Regions from separate parts of the Paenibacillus sp. J31R122 genome, predicted to be linked through region 1. Evidence: riboswitches for the same ligand, from Rfam matches in the RefSeq annotation. Region 1 holds a riboswitch; each other region holds the start of a gene.
The links. A riboswitch is a leader RNA that binds a small molecule or an ion and turns the genes downstream of it on or off. The one in region 1 is predicted to bind cyclic di-AMP.
Positions count from the first base shown of each region.

Region 1 (6,109 bases):
CACTATTCAAAATATCCGGCATTAAGCCGCTCGAGTGGTTCGCTACGGCTTATACATCCGTATTCCGCGGCACACCGCTGTTAGTGCAGCTCACAATCATCTATTACGCGACTCCACAGCTATTCAACTATGATATACCTGCCTTGATGGCGGCCGGGCTCGCATTCGGTCTAAACTCTGCTGCTTATTTGTCCGAGACAATTCGCGGCGGTATTATGGCGGTTGATAAAGGGCAGCGCGAGGCGGCTATCGCACTCGGCATCCCATATCGCACGATGATGATCCGTATCATCTTCCCGCAGGCTTTGCGCAATATTTTGCCTGCACTCGTAAACGAATGCGTTGCATTGCTGAAGGAATCATCGCTCGTATCCGTCATCGGTGTATCCGATTTATTACGGCGCGCAAATGTCGTGCAGTCCATCGAGTTCCGTGCATTAGAGGTGCTCTTGTTTATCGGCGCGATTTATTACGTGCTCGTTCTCATTTTAACTTCGTTTGCCCGTAAGCTCGAAAGGAGGCTGCGCCGCAGTGATTAATGTAAAGGATTTAACTATAACATTCGGGAAAAATCAGGTTTTAAAAGGAATTTCTACGTCGATTGAGCGCGGTGAGGTGGTGGCGTTGATCGGGCCATCCGGTTCAGGAAAATCCACCTTCCTTCGCTGCTTAAATAGGCTTGAGACGCCAACTTCAGGATCTATTACTATTGCCGGTGCTTCGATAACCGATCCAAAAGCGGATATCGCCGGTGTACGTCAGCATATCGGTATGGTATTTCAGCATTTTCACTTGTTCCCGCATATGACCGTAATCGATAATATTACTTTCGCTCCAATGAAGGTTAAAGGCGTGTCGCTTGAGCAGGCTCGCCTGAAGGCAAAGGAGCTGCTCGAAAGTGTCGGCCTATCGGATAAAGCGGATAGCTTTCCGTCCCGCTTGTCAGGCGGTCAGAAGCAGCGTGTCGCTATCGCCCGCAGCCTTGCGATGGAGCCAGACATTATGCTGTTCGATGAGCCTACTTCAGCGCTCGACCCGGAAATGGTCAAAGAGGTGCTGAATGTCATCCGCGGTCTTGCGGACAGCGGCATGACTATGCTCATCGTAACCCACGAGATGAAGTTCGCAAGAGAGGCAGCGGACACGATCTATTTCCTCGACGACGGCAAGCTTGTCGAGCGTACGAAACCAGAGCAATTTTTCACTAACCCGCAAAGCGAACGCGCCAAGAGATTTCTGGAGCAGGTCCTGTAAGAATCGTTAGCGAAAATATAGCATTAAAATGTTTTCTAAAATGAACATCATTATGGACACAGCTTTATTTCATTGAACAAAAAAATTCAGCTCCATCATACAAAACAAATAGTGAGGTAAATCTCATTCACCATGAACCTAACTTCATGGCGAGTGAGGTTTGCCTCACTATTTCATTTTCAAGCCCCTAACTCCAACCATTTAATGAGGTTTCACTCACACATTAGTGAGTTTCCCTCACTAGTCGAAGCCCGCTCCTCGGTTCACTCGCCTTACACTTTAGAATCTGAGACTAATTTGACTCATTTTCTAATAAAGCCCTAATTAGTTCACTAAAGTGAATAGCCAGGTGTGCGTTCACTACCTCTTCCTACCTTACTCCTTACAGATCCTCTACCATAATTGTTGTCCGCCTCTTGAATAAGCCAATATCGGTACTTCAGCTAAAGACCTTGCCTTAAACCCGGGGTCGCAAAACTTTATTCGCTCCTTGCGCAAACAAGAGGGGCTTTCATTTGGGCAGTATCGCGTGAAAACGAGAATAAGCTAGTCTTTTAGAAAGCATAATAGGACTGCGAAAGATGAATTAAATAGGATCGATCCAGCATCTCATCATCTATAATAGGTTCATGAAATACGGTTCGCCTGTACAGGTTATCAGCTAAGTCTGACAAGGCAGATTTAACAAGATCGGTTCTATCCTGCCCCCATGCCTCAGCGTGAGATTGTACAAACACAAGCGCATCCGGTACGGAGAGGCCCTTGAGATGGTTGAAAACGGATGCCCATTGGACCAAATCCGAATATTTCTTCTCACATGGAAGTATATATTCACCCCAGCCATTAATGCTGCCGCTGGCGATTTTCAATAGTCCGCAATTGCTTCCGCCATTGATTTCGGGCATCTGTTTCTCGATCGTCCTGCAGTCAAACCGATAGATTTCCATTAAGCCAACTCTACAGTTCTTCAAGTAGTCACTATGTATAGCAGGCAGAGGTTTAGTGATATTCAATGCTGCCACTCTTCTTTCTCCATTAATTTGATATAAAATAGCACGCAAAGAAGCCCCTGAGCAGAGAAACTCTGCACACGGGCTTCTCTCGCATCATCATGCAAAGAAAGTACGGGTAGCGGTTCTCTCACAATACGCTTACGAGGTTAGCTGACGGATTCGGGCTTGCGAGCGCCCTACCTGCTACATGCTTTCAGCATGCCTTACAGGATTCACCCCATGAAGGATTCTAACTTACGAATACCTTCGTTTGGATCCCCCGCATCCCTATTCGGGATTTATGCGTTTCGGATAAGCAACTGCCTATCCTAATTTGATTCGGTATAGTATTGAACTGAATATTACTCCGGTAGTATAAAAATGTAAACTGTAATTTGAGCATTTTTTGCTTATTATTTGATCAATTTAGTCAATGAAAGCGTATTAATCCACATCATGCCCTTATTATCTACCACAATGCTTCTCCAAGCTGACTATTTTGCGATATGCGAGAGATACCGAGATAATAGCAGCTACAAGGAGCATATAAGGGTTGTGATAGTTATAAGATCCATCTGAATACCGTTTATTGTCAAATTTGAATCTTGGTGATTCTTTACAGGAATTTTTGTCAGGCGTATGATTCATCTCAGGATTCATACAACGATTCCTTGTTAGAACGCTTAATTTCCATTTAGGAAAACGGGGGAACCACATGAAAGTGTTGCACAGACGGTGTGAGAGCTGTTCTGGTGTGATGCTTGGGGTGAATCCCGGTCTCTGGAACGCATATCGTTCCCCAAGACTGGGTAGGGCGACTCTCACCGCCCGAATCCGTCAGCTAACCTCGTAAGCGTGGTATAGGCAGCAGCCATAAATGAGATTCATTTGGCAAGTGCTGCTTTGGAGAGAGAGGATGATGAGGCTTGTAATCGGAAGCTACGACCACAGGGCGTAAGGGCTGTGGTTTCTTAAAATATAGAAAATACGTTTCACCATGCATCTTAATCGCTGAATCCTTGAGCAAAGGAACGGGGGAACCAACAGCAGCCATGATACTTGAAGTCCTTAATAGGGACAATGTATCTGGCGCATGGGGTGAATCCTATGTGCAAGCTACTTGCGCATAGGTAGGGCGACTCTCACGCCCGAATCCGACAGCTAACCTCGCAAGCGTATCGAGAGAGGCAACGACTATCGTGCGAAAGACACGGGTTTATTTCCTGTGCCTTCAGAAGCCGCGAGAAGAGTTCCTCTTCTTGCAGGCTTCTTTTTTGTTGTCTTCTCTTCAATTAATCAGGAGGAGAATCGAAATGAAAGATCCAGAATGCATTCTTGTATCCGCACCGAACAACACAGGGGAAGGCTTCATTCGTCACCTAATTACTCAAGGTTTTCCTATCGCCGCTATCGCGAACAACTCAGAAGAAAAGCGAAGAATGGAATTACTTGGGGTGAAGCACATCCTAATAGTAGATACGAAAGATATAAATACTTGGGCTATACCGGATTTTTCTGTAGGTAAAGTATTCCTATTCGAAAGAAGCTTTACCCTTTGCTGCCGATATATTCAGATCTGTCGGAAATGGACGGCTAAGCCGATTTACGTCATCACACACACGAATAACCCGCGCATGATCTATAAAGCTGTGGGAGCGAATTATATCATCCATACCACTAGCAGCGAGGTCTCGTTTCTAGGTAGAACGCTTATCGAATAATCGGATTTAATAATTAAAAATACGGGGAGTGAACGTACATGTTAGATGTGTACATGGTATTGATTCTAGCCGCGACCTTTGGGTTATTTTCCGCATTTTTATTTTGGTGCGAACGCGTTATTCAGGATGCGGGAGGCGAACGAAAATGATCATCGTCTACATTTTTACGGTGTTTATCTTTGTATACCTGGGTTACGCCTTAATAAATCCGGAGAAATTTTAGTCTAATTTTCAACAAAGCTCTCTGAGGAGGATATGTAAAACATGGGCATTTTTCAAATTGCTATCGTTATTATCATATTGGTGCTGCTCGTTAAACCTTTGGGCACCTATTTGTTTCATGTATTCTCAAACGAAGAAAACCGGACGGATAAGTGGTTCTCCTTTGCGGAACGCCCCATTTACTGGCTGCTCGGTTTGAAAGAACGCAAAGGCATGACCTGGAAGGTTTACGCGCTTAGCTTTATCATTACGAACATCGTGCTCGTTGCCTTGGGTTATTTGATATTACGGATGCAGAAGTTTTTGCCTCTTAATCCGAACGGCATCGACAACATGGAACAAACGTTGTCATTCAATACGATTATCAGCTTTATGACCAATACGAACCTTCAACATTACAGCGGAGAAACCGGCTTGTCCTACTTCTCGCAAATGGCTGTCATTACAATGCTGATGTTTACCTCCGCCGCAACAGGCTTATGTGTCGCTATTGCATTCATAAGGGCGATTACGAGCAAGGGCGGAACGATAGGAAATTTCTTTCAAGACTTTGTAAAAGCGCATGTTCGCGTATTTTTACCGCTTGCTTTCATCGTCATGTTAGCGCTTGTGGCGCTTCAGGTTCCGCAAACGCTCGATTCTACATTAAAGGTAACGACCTTGGAAGGTGCTGAGCAGCAAATTGCGATCGGTCCGGTCGCTTCTCTGGAATCTATTAAGCATCTCGGAACGAACGGCGGAGGTTTTTTTGGAGTGAACTCCGCTCATCCATTTGAAAATCCGAATCCACTTACTAACGTGATCCATATTTTATCGATGTGGTGCTTATCGGCCGCACTGCCGTATACGTTCGGATTATTTGCCAAAAACCGCAAGCAGGGCTGGGTTATTTTCTCGGCTATGTTGATTTTGTTTCTTGTATTCTTATCTCTCAATTATTTCTCTGAGACAAAAGGTAGCCCTGTTATGAACGAGCTTGGTATTGATGCCTCCCAGGGCAGCATGGAGGGTAAAGAGGTTCGTTTCGGTATTGCTCAATCTAGTCTATTCACAACCGTAACCACAGCAGCGACAACAGGAAGTGTCAACAATATGCATGATACGCAGACGCCGCTTGGCAGCATTACACCTCTAGCACTAATGATGCTGAACAATGTTTTCGGAGGCAAGGGTGTTGGACTGATTAACATGCTGATGTACGCGGTTCTGGCCGTATTCCTTGCCGGTTTAATGGTCGGAAGGACACCGGAATTTCTCGGAAGGAAGATCGAAGCTCGCGAAATGAAACTGATCGCGATTGTCATTTTGGTCCATCCGTTCATCATCCTAGCGCCAACAGCGCTCGCGCTGGCTACAGATGTCGGAACGGCCGCCATTACGAATCCTTCCTATCACGGCGTAACGCAGGTGCTGTATGAGTATGTCTCTTCTGCGGCCAACAACGGATCGGGATTCGAAGGGCTTGGCGACAATACACCTTATTGGAACATTTCCACCGGACTCGTTATGCTGTTCGGGCGCTACATTTCAATGATCGCCATGCTGGCTGTTGCCGCCTCTCTCCAGCGCAAGCAATGGGTTCCAGAGACGATCGGTACGTTCCGTACAGATAACAAATTGTTTACAGGCATTTTGGTAGGAACCGTGTTAATTATCGGGGCCCTTACATTCTTTCCGGCAATTGTTCTTGGACCCATTGCCGAATATTTGACGATCCGTTAAGGGAAGGTGAACTTTACTCATGAGTACGAATAGAAAAAACTTATTAACCGCCAATATTATGAAAAATGCGGCCAAAAATAGCGTTGTAAAGCTGAGCCCTGCCACGATGATGAAAAATCCAGTCATGTTTGTAGTCGAAATCGGAACATTGGTCGTGTTGTTAATGATTATATTCCCCAGATATTTCGGAACTGAGGA
Region 1 covers NZ_JBWDNM010000005.1:347,026-353,134, reverse strand. Annotated here, with positions in the region: gene AC0YN7_RS11295 (ABC transporter substrate-binding protein/permease) at 1-539, shown strand, start outside; gene AC0YN7_RS11290 (amino acid ABC transporter ATP-binding protein) at 532-1,254, shown strand; gene AC0YN7_RS11285 (hypothetical protein) at 1,809-2,276, opposite strand; cyclic di-AMP (ydaO/yuaA leader) riboswitch at 2,387-2,562, opposite strand; cyclic di-AMP (ydaO/yuaA leader) riboswitch at 2,917-3,117, shown strand; cyclic di-AMP (ydaO/yuaA leader) riboswitch at 3,246-3,438, shown strand; gene AC0YN7_RS11280 (hypothetical protein) at 3,560-3,967, shown strand; gene AC0YN7_RS11275 (potassium-transporting ATPase subunit F) at 4,113-4,190, shown strand; gene kdpA (potassium-transporting ATPase subunit KdpA) at 4,232-5,911, shown strand; gene kdpB (potassium-transporting ATPase subunit KdpB) at 5,931-6,109, shown strand, end outside.

Region 2 (6,109 bases), on a different contig from region 1:
CCCTTCTAACTATCCGTTCATTCACAGCCGATGAAACGTCCTTGCGCTTGATCTTGCATTATCTGACGGATATTCGGGATGAAGTGCCGGATGAGGATGGTGGAAGAGAAATCGTGGAGCTGTGGCGCGATTCTCCGAGCTGGGAGACATGGAGGGTTCATCTGGAGCAGCTGATTATGAAAATAGAAGAACGCTTAACCGCGTGAGGAGGCCTGTATTGAAGGATTATTATCTGGAATTGGGCGCACATCCGCAATTGAATGGTTCCCAGGATTTCTTGAAGGATGGGTTTGAATGGAAGTGTCCCATCAGGAGTCTGACACATGGAATCACCTCGGCTCTGATACCCATAAGCCGTTTGAATTTGCCGTCCAATCGTATTAGAATAGAACGGAGACTGATTTGGGAGGCGAACAATATATGTACCGTAAAGTAGAAGACTTTCTGGAAGAATGGACAGCGTCGTCGGCTGGCACGCTGGCGGTTATGAAGGCAATCACAGACGATAAGATGGATACGGCAATTGTAGAAGGTCATAACTCGCTGGGCTGGTTGGCTTGGCATTTGGTAGGATCGGCGGGAGCTTTCGGTCACTTCGCCGGCTTGCAAATTCCGGGCGTTGAGCGCGGTGCTAAGGTGCCGGATCAAATGGCGGAGATCGTGGAGAAATACGAGGCGGTTATCGAAGCTTACAATCGTGAGGCGAAGACATTGAACGACGAGCAAATGGCGGAAGAAATCAACGGATTTATGGGGCTAACGCCACGCGGAAAGTTCCTGCGCCAGTTCATCGACCACCAAACGCATCATCGCGGTCAAATGACGGTTCTGCTTCGTCAGGCGGGCTTGACGGTACCGGGTGTGATGGGACCGACAAAAGAAATGCAAATGAAATAATAAGCACGTGCGATCCGTTGGATCGGTTGAAAGAAGGCTGTCTTACGGCAGCTCAGCAGGAGCTACCTTCGGGTAGCTCTTTTTTTATTTTCTAGCGTGCACAGAGGCACGCATCATCTAGTGGGTGAAAGTCCAACCGAGGGAAGGTCCAAGCCACCTTCGTTATCTAACTTATTCGATGTTAAATGTTCTGTTAATGAGGAAGGCTGCCGATGCATGATGTCAGCAGCCTTCCTCTTTTGTTATTGTATATTGCTGATAATAATTTGACCATTATTGGTAATGCATACGAATATGAATTACTTAGTTATTTAGCTGTTGGGGAAACAGATAAGTATGTCATTCAAATCGCGATTCAAATTTATAATAGCATTGGTTAGAATGGTTTCGATCTCAAGGTGATTTCACTGCGTGGGCGTACAACTGCTGCACTAAGGCATCCGAGTTTTCCACTGTTGGTACGAAATCGCTAGCGAAGTCATAATCGCCGGCAATGTGGTGGCCAATAGTTTGCAAGGAATCAATCTTAAACTATATTCTTACAAGCAGCTTCTAGGTCTATTTATTTGAGATCTCTGCGTAAGTAGAAGGATACAAAAAAGAGTATGAACGTTAGTAGTTCATACTCCTTTTTTATAGGAAAACTATCAAAAGATTTAGCTCGTTTATTGCTGCTCATCCTGGTAGTACATGTAGATTTTCCAGCTGTTGTCGTTCATTTTCTTCAATAAGTAAATACCGTCGGTTGCTACTGTTTCTGTGGTTTGATCGTTAGCTTTAGTAGTTTTTACTTTGTAGCTTCCGCCTGTCGACTCCACCACGGCGAATCGATCTGTTTTATCAATGACCGTTAGTACTTGTTCACTGATTTTCTCCATTTCAATTTCATAACCTTGGTCTACCAGGGAAATTAGTTCTTCAGAATATGAATGGCTAAACGCTAAATAATAACCGGTATAAAATTGCGCATAGACATCATCAAATTGATCGTATGTTTTATCTTTGATTACTTGATTTTCCTTTTCCTCTGAATCTAAAACTGCAGTTGTGAGTAGACCATCTTCAGGTAATGCGCTATTTTGCAAATCTAACGCACGCTGCAACATGACAACAGCTTCAGCACGTTTCGCATTGGCGAAAGGCTTGAATTCCGTTTCAGTGGCTCCTCGTACAATACCAGCTTGACTTGCCTTTATAATAGATGGTTTAGCGTAATATTCGGGTACATCTTTAAATTGCTTCATTTCTCCTTCAAATTGTACAGATGAAGAAAAGGCTCTAACAACCATTGTAGCGATCTCGCCGCGTTTAATAAGTTGATTTGGACCAAATTTTGTTTCACTAATCCCGTTAACGATACCTAAGGAGCTGGCAATGCGAATCGAATCGGAGTACCATTTTCCTTGCTCGACGTCAGTGAAAGTCGTTCCAGGCACATCGCTTGTCAAACCTAATGCGCGAACCAAAATCGAAACAAACTCCGCGCGGCTTATGGAATGGTTTGGCTTTAGCGTTACAATTCCTTCTTGATCCACATAACCCCGTAACAAATCTGCGTTCACAAAATTGTCCAGCTCGTAATAAGCCCAGTGTTCATCAATGTCTGCCGGAAAGTAGTTTTCCAAAGGAGCGATCTCGGCCGCTTTCACTTGTACAGAATGAAGAGGATAAATCAGAAGCATAAATAAAAGTAAGAAGATCGAGCTGCGAAAATAAAGGTTTTTCATTTTGGTGTTCCTCTCTTGGTTGAAAAAATTTTCTCTACGAGAATATCAAAATATAATAGTTTATTCAAGTTGGAAATTATGGGTAAGTACTAGGGGACTCAAGCTTAAATACATATTGTGGATATTAGATTTTTCTAATGTTTATAAAGAAGGATTAGTAAGAAAAAAATAGAAATTTATAAAACCGTAAGAAAAATAATAGAAACGTAAGAAAAATAATTGTATTTTGCCTAATTCCTTTTTAGGAAACGGGGGATCCACTCGGGTGAATTAATCGATTGTTCAATGATTATAGGGAAACCTTCTTCCGAACCCTTAGCTAACCTCGTAGGCATCGAAGGGAGAACCAAGTTGTGAAGAAAATTGTGGCATCATTGTTATTGAGTGTTATGTGTTTTACCTTTGCGGGGAGCGCTTTCGCAAATGGAATGGATATCAAACATGCAGTTGATAAAGTGGTCGGAACCCCTTATAAGTGGGGCGGAACAACTGTTAAAGGGTTTGATTGTTCGGGATTCATATTGTACATATTCAATCAGTATGATGTTGATCTTCCTAGAACCTCAAAAGCACAATCTGAGGAAGGAATAAAAGTAGATCAAGAAGATTTAAAACCTGGCGATCTTGTGTTTTTTAATACGGATGGCAAAGGTGTTTCTCATGCGGGTATATTTATAGGAAACGGACAATTTGCTCACTCTTCAAGCAGTAAAGGTGTCCGGATTAGCAAACTCTCCGAAAACTATTACGAAAAAAGATATGTTACAGCTCGTCGTGTAATATCTGAGGATGCCTATTCCGAAATGACTAGTAAAGATCATAAAGATTAGAAGAGAACAAGCCTGCATGCATATTGTAGGCTTGTTTTTTTGTATATTAAATAATTTAAAAATCGTTCTAAGAACTACCTTTGACCTTCTACGTCCAATTGCTTTCGAATCGACTCAACTGTATATATGAAAGCTTCAGCTGCCTTGTAAGCATCTAGTGCTTTTTCAAGACGCTTTACCTGTTGGTTAAACTCGTTCGGACTTTCAGCGTATTTGACTATCGATCGCGCTATAAAGATCAGATCCTCTCGAGCGGCTTTGACGGTTCGGCCGTGCTCTTTCTCGATCATCTGGACGGCCATATGTGTGTAGATTGCCGAAAACTCTTTATCCTCGATACGCTGCTCTCTAGCCGCAAGATTACTTTCACTAATTTCCCAATCCCCAGAATCGGTTTTCGTAGCTGCCAAACGACCGTCATTTATCATGTTCAGGATTGTCTTATAGTGAACTCCTAGCATCATCGACGCTTCCTTTGCATTCATCAGCCTCACCTCTTATCTCTACTTATCCTTATAATAAATGGTATTTAAGGATAAGTAAGGAAGGGAAGCCATTGCATAACAAAAACTAACTATTGACTACTCCATCAAGACTGGTTAATATGAAGTTAACTTCACGTGAAGTAAACTTCATATTGCGAGATGTTAGGGGTGACTTGCTTGAAAAATAGATTTACAGAGCTTTATTTATGCTCATTAGCCCTTATCATCATGGGGTTATTTGAAATCATTTGGAATAACACGATAGCTAATACAACAGAAGGATTTGTTTCTGGGATTTCAATATTGTTGGTAGGAGTAGGACTTTTAGCTTTCGCTATAACTTCTCACGTTAAATATAAGGCGAATAGAAAACAGTTGGATCGAGAGATGTCCAAAGAATATGACGAAAGAGATGATATCATCGAAGGAAAAGCTTCACTCTTTACCATGCGAATTCTAATGATGGTGACGATACTGATGATGTTTCTTTCAAATTGGCTTACAATTCCAACGAATATTGCTTTATTTCTGATTATAGTTTTGTGTGCGAGTACGAACTTAATAGCCAAAAAATATTATAATCATGTTCTTTAATTAGGAGTAGACTATGAAAAATAGAATAAAGGAGTTACGTATAGAACGTGGTATCAAACAACAAGAACTAGCTGATAAAGTAAGTGTTTCTTCAAGAACAATTATATCTTTAGAGAAACAGCAATATAATCCATCTGTTTTACTAGCCTATCGAATATCTTCAGTTTTTAATTTGTCTATCGAAGAGGTTTTTATATTTGAGGAAGATGACTGATCATCGTTCGAAAATATAATTAGTGAGAAAAATTCAATATAGAAATCATACATCATGGAGGTCAAAAATATGGCATTAAAATTATTGTTTATACTATTTGGAGTAGTCTTAGTATTATGGGGCATATATAGAATGAAAACGGATGAAGCGTTTGTTGGAAAGAATCAGAAGAGAAAAAATTTATTTAATCTTCTAATACATGGACAAGCCTCAGGGATCGGACAATTATTAAGTGGGGTTTTATGCATAATTTTAGGGATTGTATCCTTTATCATTAAATAATTATACACATATATATTTAAGGAGCTGCGGAAATCGTGGCTTTTTTATTTTTAGGCTTTGTTAATTAACATTGTTGATTAATGACAAAATGAAAACCGCCTTATCCAAAAGGCGGTAAATTGGGGCTATTGTGTTGCCGTTTGTTTAGTTTGTCGGTTTAATTTTTTCATTTCCGTTTGCAACTTATTCTTTATACGGGCACATTTGTTCAAATGTAAAAAATTATGTCTTGTTGCTGGCATTAACACAAGTCCCGCAATAGTCTTCTTGCTCCAATATTCAGCAATACCACTTGCTTCTTGAAGAATAGCATTTTCATCAAACAACCTTTTGATTCTACAATCTTGAACTTTATCTCTGAACTCGCCTGGTTGCAGTGACGAAATTATTTGTCGTGTTTGTTTTCCCACAGCTATTCTATATTCTAATAGTGCATCAATATTAATAAGTGAACTTAGTTCTGCGATATTGTCATCACTCATGCTGTTTCCGCTATGGGGAAATTTGATGTTCATTTTTTGTAGCCAATTATCAGAATGAAGCACCTGCTGACTGTCTGCAACTAAAATATTAATCGTCATGTCCTCGACTCTTGCAATATGCCAGAGATGCCATACGATTGAATTTGTTGTATCTGAAGCATTTACTGGATACTTCCTTAATGTACTTTCCTCCAGACTTTCCAAAACGTAATCCTCCAATGTATTGATGCAATCATTACTCATCTTTGATGAGTATAACAAAGCGTGATGATTGAGAAATAGTTCAATCGCTCGAACATGTTCATTTGGATTTAATATGATTTCAGTTAACATCTTATGGTTTTCATTCCAAGTCCTTCGTTGTTCCATATCCATTGAAATCAGCTCCAATTAAAAAGTTGGGAAGCATTGGGACAGTAATCTGCCAAGAAACTAACATATTTTTCTTATTCGACGCTATGTTTTCATATTCCTTGCTGTCCAGAAGGAATGTAAGGGCTTAGACCCGTGGGATGGTGAAGTACTTAGTACTCCCTCAACAAGTTGATTACCTACGAAGGTACCTTGATTTATTTTTCACCAGACTAATTTTCAATAG
Region 2 covers NZ_JBWDNM010000019.1:41,437-47,545, reverse strand. Annotated here, with positions in the region: gene AC0YN7_RS25550 (DUF4259 domain-containing protein) at 1-206, shown strand, start outside; gene AC0YN7_RS25545 (DinB family protein) at 421-897, shown strand; gene AC0YN7_RS25540 (hypothetical protein) at 1,110-1,277, shown strand; gene AC0YN7_RS25535 (S-layer homology domain-containing protein) at 1,563-2,624, opposite strand; cyclic di-AMP (ydaO/yuaA leader) riboswitch at 2,842-2,973, shown strand; gene AC0YN7_RS25530 (C40 family peptidase) at 2,978-3,454, shown strand; gene AC0YN7_RS25525 (hypothetical protein) at 3,529-3,939, opposite strand; gene AC0YN7_RS25520 (DUF2178 domain-containing protein) at 4,108-4,533, shown strand; gene AC0YN7_RS25515 (helix-turn-helix transcriptional regulator) at 4,547-4,747, shown strand; gene AC0YN7_RS25510 (hypothetical protein) at 4,817-5,029, shown strand; gene AC0YN7_RS25505 (DinB family protein) at 5,155-5,886, opposite strand.
Region 2: it holds a riboswitch for cyclic di-AMP, as region 1 does, so the genes downstream of both, AC0YN7_RS25530 (C40 family peptidase) here and AC0YN7_RS11285 (hypothetical protein) in region 1, are expected to answer to the same signal.

Region 3 (6,109 bases), on a different contig from region 1:
GGCGTATCCTCTTTGTTTGGTGAAAACTTGATGCCCCGTTCAATTTTGCTTTTCGCGTGCATAGCCCCTACATCGATATACGCGACACCTTCATCAATCATAACACAAGATACTGCGCTCAAATCGATTGCTCCAGCTCCAAAGCCTTTATGTTTTTTGCTGCTCACAACGTTGAGCGACAGTGATTTCTTTTCCTTTTTTTCCGGCTGAGCCGCTTGTTCTTGTTCGTCCATCATGCGTATTCACACCTTCCCCATACATTAATTATATTTTAGCTAATAATCATCGAAAAGCAAACATATACATGCTTTAGATGCTTGTCAACGGGAGGGAAACGTTCAATGACTCCACGCAATGTCAAAAGATTTTTACTAGTAGTACTCGCAGTCGTCTTGCTCGGCCTATCTGTGCAGAACGGTTTCGGGAATGCTTGGCAATCCCAATATACATACGCCTTTGCCCCTACTGCCAAATCCAGTTCCGCGTCCGCGCCTGCTCAAAAATCGGCCAAGCAGCCTGTCGTGCAAGAACCGAATACGATCATGACGCCTAAATCACAAGCGCTTAGCAAGCGAGTCGTTGAGTATCATATCAACGTACAGCTAAGCGACGATACGCGGCACTTAACAGGCGAGCAAATCGTAACTTGGATTAATCCAGGCGAAAAAACAGTGTCCGAGCTCTATTTCCACCTGTATCCTAATGCATTTCGTTCGGATAAAACGACGTTTATGCGGGAATCAGGCGGCAAGCTGCGTCAGGATAAAGCAACGGCCAATAGTATCGGCTATATGAACCTGATGACACTGGAAACATTAGAAGGCGAGAGTCTGCTACCTCGTCTGTATTATGTACAACCTGATGATGGAAACGAACATGACTTCACCTTAGCTAAGCTTCGCCTTCCGGAGCCTGTTGCACCAGGGAAATCGGTTACACTTCGTATGAACTACGAAGTAGAGATGCCCAAAGTATTCGCCCGTATGGGCTATTCCGGAAACTTCGCTATGGCAGGGCAATGGTTTCCAAAGCTAGCTGTATATGAAACAGTTGGCACACGCGGTCGAACAACTGAGGGCTGGAACGCCCATCAGTACCATGGCAATTCGGAATTTTACAGCGACTTTGGCATCTACAGCGTTCGCATTAAAGTGCCTGAGACATACACAGTAGCCGCAACCGGCTTTCAGACAAAGCCAATTGAAATCAAGGATCAGACAAAGATTTACCAATTCTATGCAGATGATGTTCATGACTTCGCATGGGCGGCATCACCGGACTTCGTCTACGAAGAGGATGCTTACTCTGACAAGGGCATTCCGGGTGTACGAATAAAGCTCTATCTAGATCCTTCGCACGCCAAGCTTAAGGACCGTTATATGCATGCAGCCAAATCCGCTCTATCCAAATATGCGCAGTGGTACGGTGAATACCCCTACAGCACACTTTCTATTATTGTTCCTCCAAAAGGAGCAAATGGGGCAGGAGGTATGGAGTATCCCACGTTCATAACAGCATTCGCAGCAGAAAATGACAATCCAGGATACGATCTGGAGCGTACAGTCGTGCATGAAATTGGGCACCAGTACTGGTACGGCATGATCGCCTCTAATGAATTTGAGGAAGCGTGGCTCGATGAAGGCTTCACCTCCTATGCCGAGGATAAAGTGATGGAGACCGCGTATGGAGTGGAAGCAAACCTACCAGTCGAGGCGAGCTATATGACCGATCCTGCTCCGCTTAAGCAATACTCCTGGTCTTACGGCAGCCACAATCAATACGCTGAGAATGTTTATATGAGAGCAAAGCTCGTACTTATCGGCATTGAAAAACAAATAGGCGCACCGTTGATGCAGCGGGTTTTACGGACTTATTTCCAAAAATATAAATTCAAGCATCCTTCAACCGCAGACTTCCAGCGTGTTGTTGAACAGGTTACGAAAACGAAGTGGCATGATTACTTCAATCAATATGTTTACCACAACCAAATGGCCGATTTTGGCGTAGAAGCGATACAAGTCAAACCCGTCAAACAGGATGGCGTACAAATGTATGAATCAACTGTTCTCATTAGGAAATACGGTGGCATGAACGGTCCAATTCCGATTACTATGCAGTTCACGGATGGCATGACGGTGACAAAGCAGTGGAACGCGGAAAATTCTAATATCCAATATAAACAGGTTCACACAGCTCCACTCGAGTGGGCCGTTGTCGATCCGGAACACAGAAATGTACTCGATAACAAGCTGATCAACAACTTTATGCAAGCGCAGCTTCCTGAGGAAACACGTACCCGGTGGAACCTCGGCGTTTCAAAATTGATTGAAGGGCTGCTTGGGTCATTTGGCTGGTAAGTATATGGGTTCAAGGAGCGATAAAAGATGAAGATATATATGAAGCAAGGCTGGTCGCTGACGGTCAAACATTTTTATCTCGTTATTTTACTGTTTCTTTATCAACTGCTTTGGGGGTTCTTTCTATATCGTTTTATTGATTCTGTCATAGCGCCGCTATTACGACGCTTTCCCAGCGCTTCTCCATCTGATAACGCCGTTCATCTCTTCATGACAGAAGCCCAGTTTCAGCTATTTAAAACCGATCTCATTTCTCCATACCTATGGATGCTGGGCGGCTTGTTCGTCATTCGGATGCTGCTGACACCCTTGTTCAATGCCGGACTGTTCTATTCTCTGCATCAGGCAAGAAATAATGGCAGCACCCGCTTCCTTGAAGGCATCAAGAAGGCTTGGAAGCCTGTTCTGCTCTTATACTGGGCAGAAACGATACTTATGCTGGCTCCTGCATGGTGGCTGCTGCCACGCGCCTTAGACTCCTTTATGCAAAGCGGCTCGGTCCCTTATCTGTTGCAAACGACACTGCCTGGTGCCGGACTATGGATTCTGTGGGCGACTGTGCTCCATCTGCTTTTTCTAGCGATGCAATTCGGAGCAGTATCAGGCGATGGTGTATTCCGCTACCTATGGCATTCCATTAAAAACTTCCTTACATACGCCTCCGTCTCCTTAATCATGTGGGCGATCGGTGCTGGAATTGGAATCGTCATTACAAGTATATCTCTGATCTGGGCCGGACTGTTCGCGCTCATTCTGCATCAAGGCTATAACCTAGTACGCACGCTTATGAAGGTATGGACGATAGCAACGCAATATGATTCCTTGCAAACGAAATAACTAGTGAATGAAGCCTCCCTTTTTGCGCCGATGCGTGGATTGAGAGGCTTTTTAGTATGAAAATTTTCTAATCTTTCATTTGAAAAACCGCGTACAATTGAGCTTTCCAGCTCTTTTATCTTGTCCTCTCAGAATAATGGCAAAAAGGTTATTCGGAATATTTTAAGAAATGCATACATAATTAAAGAAATCAAGTCATTCCTTTTTAGTCAGAAAGCACTAATGAATGCTGTTTATTTCATATGAAAAATGTTTATACGAACCTTTTAGTTAAAATGTTCCATGAGAATTATTAGAATTTATCTGTAAAGGCAGGAGATCAATGAAAATAATCGAATAATTGTTTCAGAGCAATACAAACCTGCCAAATTCCCTAATGGGAAACGGGGGAACCACTTTGGGTGAATTGATTCCGACTTCTGACTCGGTCAGCGTCTGAGGAATCATAGGGAACCTTCAACCGAACCCCACAGCTAACCTCGTCGGCACTGGAAGGAGCTTTACAATTGAAAAAGATTACCGCATTACTTTTGGGTCTCGTACTCGTCTTCACTTTTCAGTCAGTAAGCGTTTTCGCAGACTCCAAGCTAGACGGATATATCAATGACGTTATTGGTAGTCCGTATAAGGGCGGCGGGAATACGTCGAGAGGCTTTGATTGCTCCGGTTTTACGACCTATGTGTTCGATAAAATGGGCATTGAGCTTCCACGCACATCCGCATCCCAAGGAAAATCAGGCAAGAAGGTCGCTAAATCAGACCTAATCCCTGGAGATCTCGTGTTCTTCGACACGTCTGGCGGCAATAACGGCTCTATTTCCCATGTTGGCATTTATATTGGTGATGGTAAGTTTGCGCACGCCTCTGTATCCAGAGGTGTTGTAACAGACAAACTTAACTCTTCCTATTATGAGAAGCGTTTCGTGACAGCACGTCGTGTGATGTCAATGGAAACTTTCGAGAAGTTTGCTGACGAAGAATAAAATAAGCACCTTGTTGCCTAGGATGCTACACTAAGCTCTTACAACCAAGCCGCAGTCGTTTGTCCTCATCGACAAACCACATGCGGCTTTGTTGTTTCTATTTCGCGGACAAGTGGAATAAGCTTATAACGTGTCGTGTTGAAAGGAGCTATACGTGATGTATTTATTTATTCATCGCAAGGACCTGCGTGTTTCTGATCTCCGCGCTTTTGATTATTTACTTAAAACGAATACGATGGGCATCCATTTACTTATATTAGATCCGGTTCTAACAAGTGACGGTCGGCTCACCAGCCATAGTGGACGCAACTTCATTGGTCAGACCGCCTCTTTATTGCACAGCTATTCTGAAGCCCAGAAAGAATTGCATGTTCTATACGGTGATCCAGTAGATATCGTAGAGTCGCTTCTACAACAGCATTCCATTGATGAGGTTATCGTGCATGCGGACTATACCCCTTACGCGCGCAGCCGCGATGAGCGGATGCGCCTAGCCACCCAAAAGCACAGCCGCCGATGGGTGGCTATCGAGGATGCGCCGCTTGCCGACCTAGAGAGCTTTCCAACGTTCGCTAGACGCTCTGAGCCCTACAAAGTATTTACGCCATTCTACCGAATGTGGAGCAGCTATATGCTGCAATGTTACACCCCAATGAGCATAACAACCCTACACGACCTCACTACGGTATGCGAAATAAGCGGAAGTATCGCCACCCGCTTCTCCTTACCTGATGCTGTTTCATGCGCGCTTGGTGAATCGACTGCCGGAAAGGGGCCCGCTAAATCCGCAAGCAAGCTGGATCGTTTCGTTCGTGAGCGATTAGCCCTCTATGCCAATAGCCGTGATGCCTTCGCTGAGGAGCATACAAGCGGCCTCTCCCGTTTCTTGAATACGGGTGCCATTTCTGCACGTCAGGCCTATGAGGCTACGCTTGGATTGCCAGGAGCGGAAGCTTGGCTTAGACAGCTGGCATGGCGTGACTTTTATTTATATCAAGCTATGTATCATGACCAGTTTTTCAGCTATGAGCATCTATTTGATTTTTCCGCCCTAACGAGCGACAGCTTCGGCGCATGGACAGCCGGAGCGACTGGCATTCCTATTATCGATGCCGCAATGACCCAGCTAAATCGAACGGGAGAGCTCCCGAACCGACTGCGGATGATAACCGCTATGTTTCTGACCAAAAATCTGCTATGCCCATTTACGCTGGGGGAGCAGTATTTCCGTTTGCACTTAAGCGATTATGATAATACGCTCAATCGAGGCGGCTGGCTCTGGTGCTCCTCCCTTGGTTATGACGCGGCACCCTATTTCCGTATTATGAATCCTGTAACACAATCAACGACATATGATCCCTCTGGAAGCTACATTCGGCGTTGGATGCCTCATTTAGCTCATCTATCTGATAAGGAGATTCATCAACCGCTCAGCGGTGCCATCGTTGATCTGAAAGCGTCTCGAGCACGCGCGATCGACGTTTACAAAACCATTTTAAAATAATTCTGAACTACACAAGCGTAAATGACCTTGGTAGCCCTAGAACGCGCAAGCTCGTTTCACGGTAAAATATACAAAAAAACCTTCACTGCTGCCTAGTGTTACAGCAGACGTGAAGGTTTTTTCTCGTTCAATTGCTTACTTCTATACGATCATTCATAAGTCTCTTCGACTGCTTTCTTCCTAGTACAAGCATAGAGACTAGCATCACTAGCATCAGAATGACGCCCGAGCTAATATACCACAACGTCGTTTGTACGCTATATTGATCCATAAACCAACCTGTCAGTCTTGGGAAAAAAGCGCCCCCTAAGCCGCCAAATGCGACGAGCAAGCTCGTTGTTCGATCAGTCATACCCGGAATGAGTACATTGGCATATACAAGCGCAATACCGAAGAGACCTGAGAAAAGCAGTCCGCTTAGCGCAACA
Region 3 covers NZ_JBWDNM010000024.1:33,675-39,783, forward strand. Annotated here, with positions in the region: gene AC0YN7_RS27560 (YwhD family protein) at 1-236, opposite strand, end outside; gene AC0YN7_RS27565 (M1 family metallopeptidase) at 342-2,357, shown strand; gene AC0YN7_RS27570 (hypothetical protein) at 2,385-3,194, shown strand; cyclic di-AMP (ydaO/yuaA leader) riboswitch at 3,547-3,697, shown strand; gene AC0YN7_RS27575 (C40 family peptidase) at 3,701-4,177, shown strand; gene AC0YN7_RS27580 (cryptochrome/photolyase family protein) at 4,335-5,681, shown strand; gene AC0YN7_RS27585 (MFS transporter) at 5,809-6,109, opposite strand, start outside.
Region 3: it holds a riboswitch for cyclic di-AMP, as region 1 does, so the genes downstream of both, AC0YN7_RS27575 (C40 family peptidase) here and AC0YN7_RS11285 (hypothetical protein) in region 1, are expected to answer to the same signal.

Region 4 (6,109 bases), on a different contig from region 1:
CGTACAGATATGGTGGAATTTTTTGGGGAAAAGCTGGGTGGGTTCGCGTTTACGCAGAGCGGCTGGGTACAGTCATACGGATCACGCTGCGTGAAGCCTCCGGTTATTTACGGAGATGTTGTATTCAAAGAGCCAATGACTGTAACGGAAAGCGTGTATGCGCAATCGTTAACAACAAAGCCGGTAAAAGGGATGCTGACTGGACCAATTACGATTTTGAACTGGTCATTCCCTCGTAACGACATGACACGCGAACAAGTAGCTTATCAAATTGCACTGGCCTTGTCTGAGGAAGTAAAAGCGCTTGAAGCAGCGGGTATCGAGATGATTCAAGTCGATGAACCGGCATTACGTGAAGGACTGCCGCTTAAACGCAGTGAGTGGGACGCCTACTTGAAATGGGGGGTACATGCATTTCGCCTTTCAACAGCTGATGTTCGTGATACAACGCAAATTCATACACATATGTGCTATTGCGAATTCCATGACATTATCGATTCGATTTTAGCGCTTGATGCGGACGTTATCTCCATTGAAACATCTCGCAGCCATGGTGAATTAATTCACAGCTTCGAGGAGAATACGTATGATCAAGGCATTGGACTAGGCGTATACGACATTCATAGCCCACGCGTACCGTCCGTTGAAGAGATGGTTAGCATGATTAACCGCGCGCTTAAGGTGCTCGATCCTGCCCTCTTCTGGATCAACCCAGACTGCGGCTTGAAGACAAGAGGAATGGAAGAGACTGTTGCATCGTTACGTAACATGATGCTGGCTACTCACCATGTAAGAGAGAGTGCTGTCCAAGTATAGCTTCAACGATTGCTTTTGCCGTAAAGAACGCCACCAAAAAAACCACTCGGGACGACTTTGGTTCAGCATGAACCAAAGGACCTGAGTGGTCATTTTGACGAAATCTTCAGTCAATTCAAAGATACATAATGAACAGCCCGCTGTCTCAAAACAAATTCCTCTGACTCATTAATGAATTGAGCTGAATCGGTGGATAGAGCGACAATATGATTGACCGCATCTGTAAAACATTCAAATATTCGACCGTCTTGATCATTCTTGTCATAATGGTAATCGTTCAAAGTAGAGAGATCGATGCTGCCAATGAAAGAAACAAGCAGATCGCTACAGCGATCCAAATCAAGCATATCCTCATTGTCATTTACAAAGAGCTCACTCCAGCCATAACCCTGGCTGCTTGTTAAACGAAGGCACACGCGAAATCCTGCGGAATCGATTGCGAGAGCGGGAATTACGAACAACTCAATACGAGAAACCGTTAACGAAGGGGACTGTTCAGCGAAAAATGGTGCTTGATTAGAAGACTGACAAAACATAAATAAACCTCTCCTCTTTCCGCTTACGAGGTTAGCTGTCGGATTCGGGCTAGAGAGAATGCCCTACCAGGGTTACAAGTCCCCGGATTCACCCCTTGCGAATGTAACAATACAGATTCGCGTTGGTTCCCCCGCTTTTTCAATTGAAAAATTCAGCGTTTTTTTGTTTGTTCCTATATTTTAAAACGGTTTTCACCGTTTGTAAACCTTTAGACAAACCAAACCGTAGACGGCTTGGTTTGTTTGAGTGGAATTAGTTTATATCATATTCAGTTACTGGCGCTATCCAATCCTGAGACCAAACTTGAATTTCGCGAATAATCGGCTCAAGCGCGCGGCCTTTTTCCGTTAATGAGTATTCAATGAGAACGGGTATTTCCGGATAAACCAGTCTATCGACGATACCTTCACTCTCTAGCTCCTTGAAGCGCTCCGATAATAGTCTGCCGCTAATTGGCAATGCGGACTGTACAGCACTGAAACGCTGCGGTCCAGCTAATAATTGATATATGATTAAGCCGGTCCAACGTTTGCTAATAAGATCCATTCCCTTCTGGAAACGGGGACAAAGGTTTTGCTGTTCCATGCATATCACCTCTTTTAGATTCCTTCAATTATAACCTCAATAACTTATTTATACAAGCAAACCTCAGTAATGTTAATAACTTGACTATGCTAAGTGATAAAAGTATAATTAGTTACAAATAGTAAGTGAATAAAAGGAGGTATAACGTTTGAATCCATTATTTTTAGCACACGGCTCACCAATGCTGGCTGTTGAGCAAAATGAATATAGTCAATTTCTTCGACAAACGGGTGCTAAGCTGCAGCCGGATGCGATCGTTATATTTACAGCGCATTGGGAAACAGAAGAAGTAACCATTTCATCGAAGGACGATGAATATGAAACGATTTATGATTTTTATGGTTTTCCTGATGAGCTTTATAAGCAGAAATATCCGGCAAAAGGGTCGACGAAGATTGCTGCTCTAGTAGGAAAGCTCTTGAACGATAAGGGAATACCGACTGCATTTGATACAGTACGCGGACTAGACCATGGCTCTTGGACAATGCTGAAGCATATGTTTCCGAAGGCGGATGTTCCCGTAGTGCAAGTGTCCGTTAATCCATACCGATCCGTGGAGGAGCAGTACCGAATAGGCGAGGCATTGCGCAGTTTAAGCTCACTGAATATATTGCTGATTGGAAGCGGCGTAACGGTTCATAATTTACGCGCGGTTAAATGGGGACAGAAGGAGCCGGAGAGTTGGGCTATTGAGTTTGACCAATGGTTAGTAGATAAAATGAACGTTCAGGATTTAAAATCTCTCTTCCAATATGAAAAACTTGCGCCGCATGCTAAAATGGCAGTACCCCGTGCCGAACATTTTGTACCTTTATATATAGCAATGGGCAGTGGCAACGCTGTGGAAGCACCTAAAGTCATTCATCGCAGCTACGAGTTTGGTACACTTAGCTATTTATCGCTGCAATTTTAATATTTCATATAACTAAAGCAGGTGAACAGGATGATAAAATCAAATATTTCAGCACTATTGAAGGAAAAAATAAAACGAATCGAAAGCGGAGAGGGTGACATTTATGTTGTCGGGCCTATTAATCTGCCTGTCGATGTAGACGGTGAAACGAAAATGTTCCACTGGTATAGCTGGCTGCGCAAGGAGGCGGGGGAAGAACAATCGGTTGACGAGCTTGTCAATGACTTAAATCGTTTCTCCTATGCAGACATGCAGCAATCCAGTGTGCTCGTATACGGCGATTTTAAGAATAATGAAGATGCGCTGATTCGCATGCATAGTATATGTCATACGGGTGATATTTTTGGAAGTGAACGTTGTGATTGCGGTTTTCAATTGAAGCAATCTATGCGGATGATTACAGCACACGGTACAGGCGCTTTATTCTATTTGGCTAATCATGAAGGACGTGGAATCGGCCTTTTTAGCAAAGCAATCGCTTATTTATTGCAAGAGGATGGAATGGATACCGTGGATGCAAATACCGAGCTCGGCTTTGCGGATGATGCGCGTAATTATGACGAAGCTATTGCCGTATTAAAGCTACTGCGCGTTTTGCCTGTATCAATTATTACGAACAATCCACGCAAAGTAGAGGCTATGAAGACCGCTGGCTTGAACGTTGCGACGAGAGTTCCGTTATGGGGCAATTCTTCCGTCTACAATGAGAAGTATTTGCAAACAAAAATGAATCGTTCTGGACATTTTGGTCAAGAGCCGCAGTCGCTCGTTAAGTAGTAGTATTTAGGAGTTATGGAAACCGTTTTTCACGTGTAAACGAGAAGGCGGTTTTTTTAATGTGAACATTTTCGGCTTATGTCTCGTCTATAACAGGAGAGCAACAATTGTAATAGCGATAATGTTGACAAAGGAGTGGAATGAATTATGCAAATAAATGGTCATACTAAGAAAAACAAATGGACAAAACGGGCGGCTTTATTTTCAATGATCACACTCATTGCTTTGGCTGGTTGCAGTAATAATGAGGGAATCAAGCCGGAAATTACAGACACACCAACAACACAAACAGAAGCTACAAACGCTGCTGAAACAGATGGGGAAAAGGATACCCAGAAAGAACTGCTCGTACAATTCAAGGCTGTATTAGAGTCTGCTGCCGATGCTGTGGATATTGTCAGCTTTCTTAATGGGCATATCAATGAGGCTGATCAGGGGACAGCAGATATGATGCTTCGAGAGCTGCATACGTATTACGCGGCAAATATGGAGGCGAAGCAGGGCGCTTTCTTTTCGCAGAGCGTTCAGGCGGTATTGCTTAAGGAAGTATGGCCAATAACCAAAGACACAGCTGAAACCATCAAGGATGAAGGGGTAAAAGAGCTTGTGCGGACAGCCTACGAAGGAGGCTACAAGCTTGAAATGGTTGAAGGGTCAATATTCCCAGTTGTTGATTACAGCTTTCAGAAGCGTTATAAAGACTATGTCTCCAAGCAAATGAATGATTTCATCTCGTTAAGCGCTGTCGAATCAGATGAGCCTACAGCTAGCGATGGCGGATTAATTATTACTTGGGATGAGCTAGCTGAGCGGGCGCTTTTGGCGGAAGCTTTCGTACAAGAATATAAAGAATCCCCGGAACGTGAGGTTGTTCAGAGTTTATATTTGACTCGTTATATAGAAATGTATATAAATGGTTCTTATAATACGCTCATTTATGATTATGAAACCTACAAGCTTTTAGACGAGGTGAAGGCAAGCTATAAGAAAACGATCAAGGAGTCGCCAGATTCGGTAATAGGGCAACTATCGGCTCATTTCTTGGAGCTGCTAGCTTTATCCGATGATCAGCTTTATATGTACAAGGACGGTCAAAAAACGGATATTCCGGAGATAGAGAAGTTCCTCGCAGGCCTATCGGAAGAGGCTGAGGCGCTTCTAAATTAGCCATAATACGACAAAATTATTTTGCGTTCCTTATCCTTTTCAAGTATGATGAGAAAAAAGAACTCATGTTCACAATCAAAGGAGTATTAGCGCATGAACTCAAAAACAAGTCATTGTAAAATTGTTGATTGCACGATTCGTGATGGCGGACTCGTAAATAATTGGGATTTTAGTGTCGAATTTGTTCAGCATCTGTATGCTAGCCTGAACGAAGCCGGCGTCGATTATATGGAAATCGGCTATAAAAACTCTCCTAAGCTGTTGAAAGGCGCTGAAAGCGCAGGTCCATGGCGTTTTCTGGACGATGATTTCTTGAAAAAAGTAATTCCGCACAAAGGCAATACGAAGCTTTCAGCACTTGTTGATATCGGCCGTGTAGATGAGAACGACATACTCCCTCGCAGTGAGAGCTTGATTGATCTTATCCGTGTTGCTTGTTACATCCAAGATGTAGATAAAGCGTTGGAGCTTGTTAAAGTATTCCACGATCGCGGTTATGAGACAACAATCAATATTATGGCGCTTTCCAACGTTATGGAAAATCAACTTATTGATGCTTTCTCTCTGATCAATGATAGTATAGTAGATGTTGTGTACATCGTTGACTCCTATGGCAGCTTGAAACCGAATGATTTGAGCTATCTTGTAGATAAATTCCGCAAACATCTGCCGAACAAACGTCTAGGCGTTCATGCGCATAACAATATGCAGCTTGCTTTCGCTAATACACTAATTGCCGCAGAGAACGGCGTCGAGCTGCTTGATTCCTCCGTATACGGAATGGGTCGCGCTGCCGGAAACTGTAATACGGAGTTGCTTGTAGCTGAGCTGCAAAATACGAAGTACAACATCCGACCTGTTCTGGATATGATCGAGAAGTTTATGATCCCACTTCGTGAGAAGGAAGAATGGGGTTATATCATTCCATATATGATCACGGGAATATTGGACGAGCATCCACGTTCCGCGATGGCGCTTCGCGATTCGGCTGACAAAGATAAGGGCGTAGAATTTTACGACCGTCTGACAACTCCGGAAATTGCACACCGTAACTAATAGATAAAGGGCAGTTCGCATAAGTCATGAAGTTGACTTATGTGAACTGCCCTTTCTTATATTTTACCGCAAAACAAGCTTATACCGCTAAGGACGGCGCAAGCTCTTTTCGCATGTGTATATGTACTACTGTTCTTGAAGCTTGTCGTCGCCTCGAATTGCTGCAGCCTGGTGCTGCTCGTTTGGATGAAGATAGCCTTTGCCGCGGAAGGTTTGTCCACTTCTTGCTGCAGCAGTAAGCTGAACCTCTATATTCTG
Region 4 covers NZ_JBWDNM010000011.1:154,841-160,949, reverse strand. Annotated here, with positions in the region: gene metE (5-methyltetrahydropteroyltriglutamate--homocysteine S-methyltransferase) at 1-816, shown strand, start outside; gene AC0YN7_RS18975 (hypothetical protein) at 927-1,352, opposite strand; cyclic di-AMP (ydaO/yuaA leader) riboswitch at 1,358-1,520, opposite strand; gene AC0YN7_RS18970 (winged helix-turn-helix transcriptional regulator) at 1,606-1,938, opposite strand; gene AC0YN7_RS18965 (DODA-type extradiol aromatic ring-opening family dioxygenase) at 2,087-2,851, shown strand; gene AC0YN7_RS18960 (GTP cyclohydrolase II) at 2,882-3,628, shown strand; gene AC0YN7_RS18955 (hypothetical protein) at 3,776-4,795, shown strand; gene AC0YN7_RS18950 (aldolase catalytic domain-containing protein) at 4,889-5,851, shown strand; gene AC0YN7_RS18945 (hypothetical protein) at 5,978-6,109, opposite strand, start outside.
Region 4: it holds a riboswitch for cyclic di-AMP, as region 1 does, so the genes downstream of both, AC0YN7_RS18975 (hypothetical protein) here and AC0YN7_RS11285 (hypothetical protein) in region 1, are expected to answer to the same signal.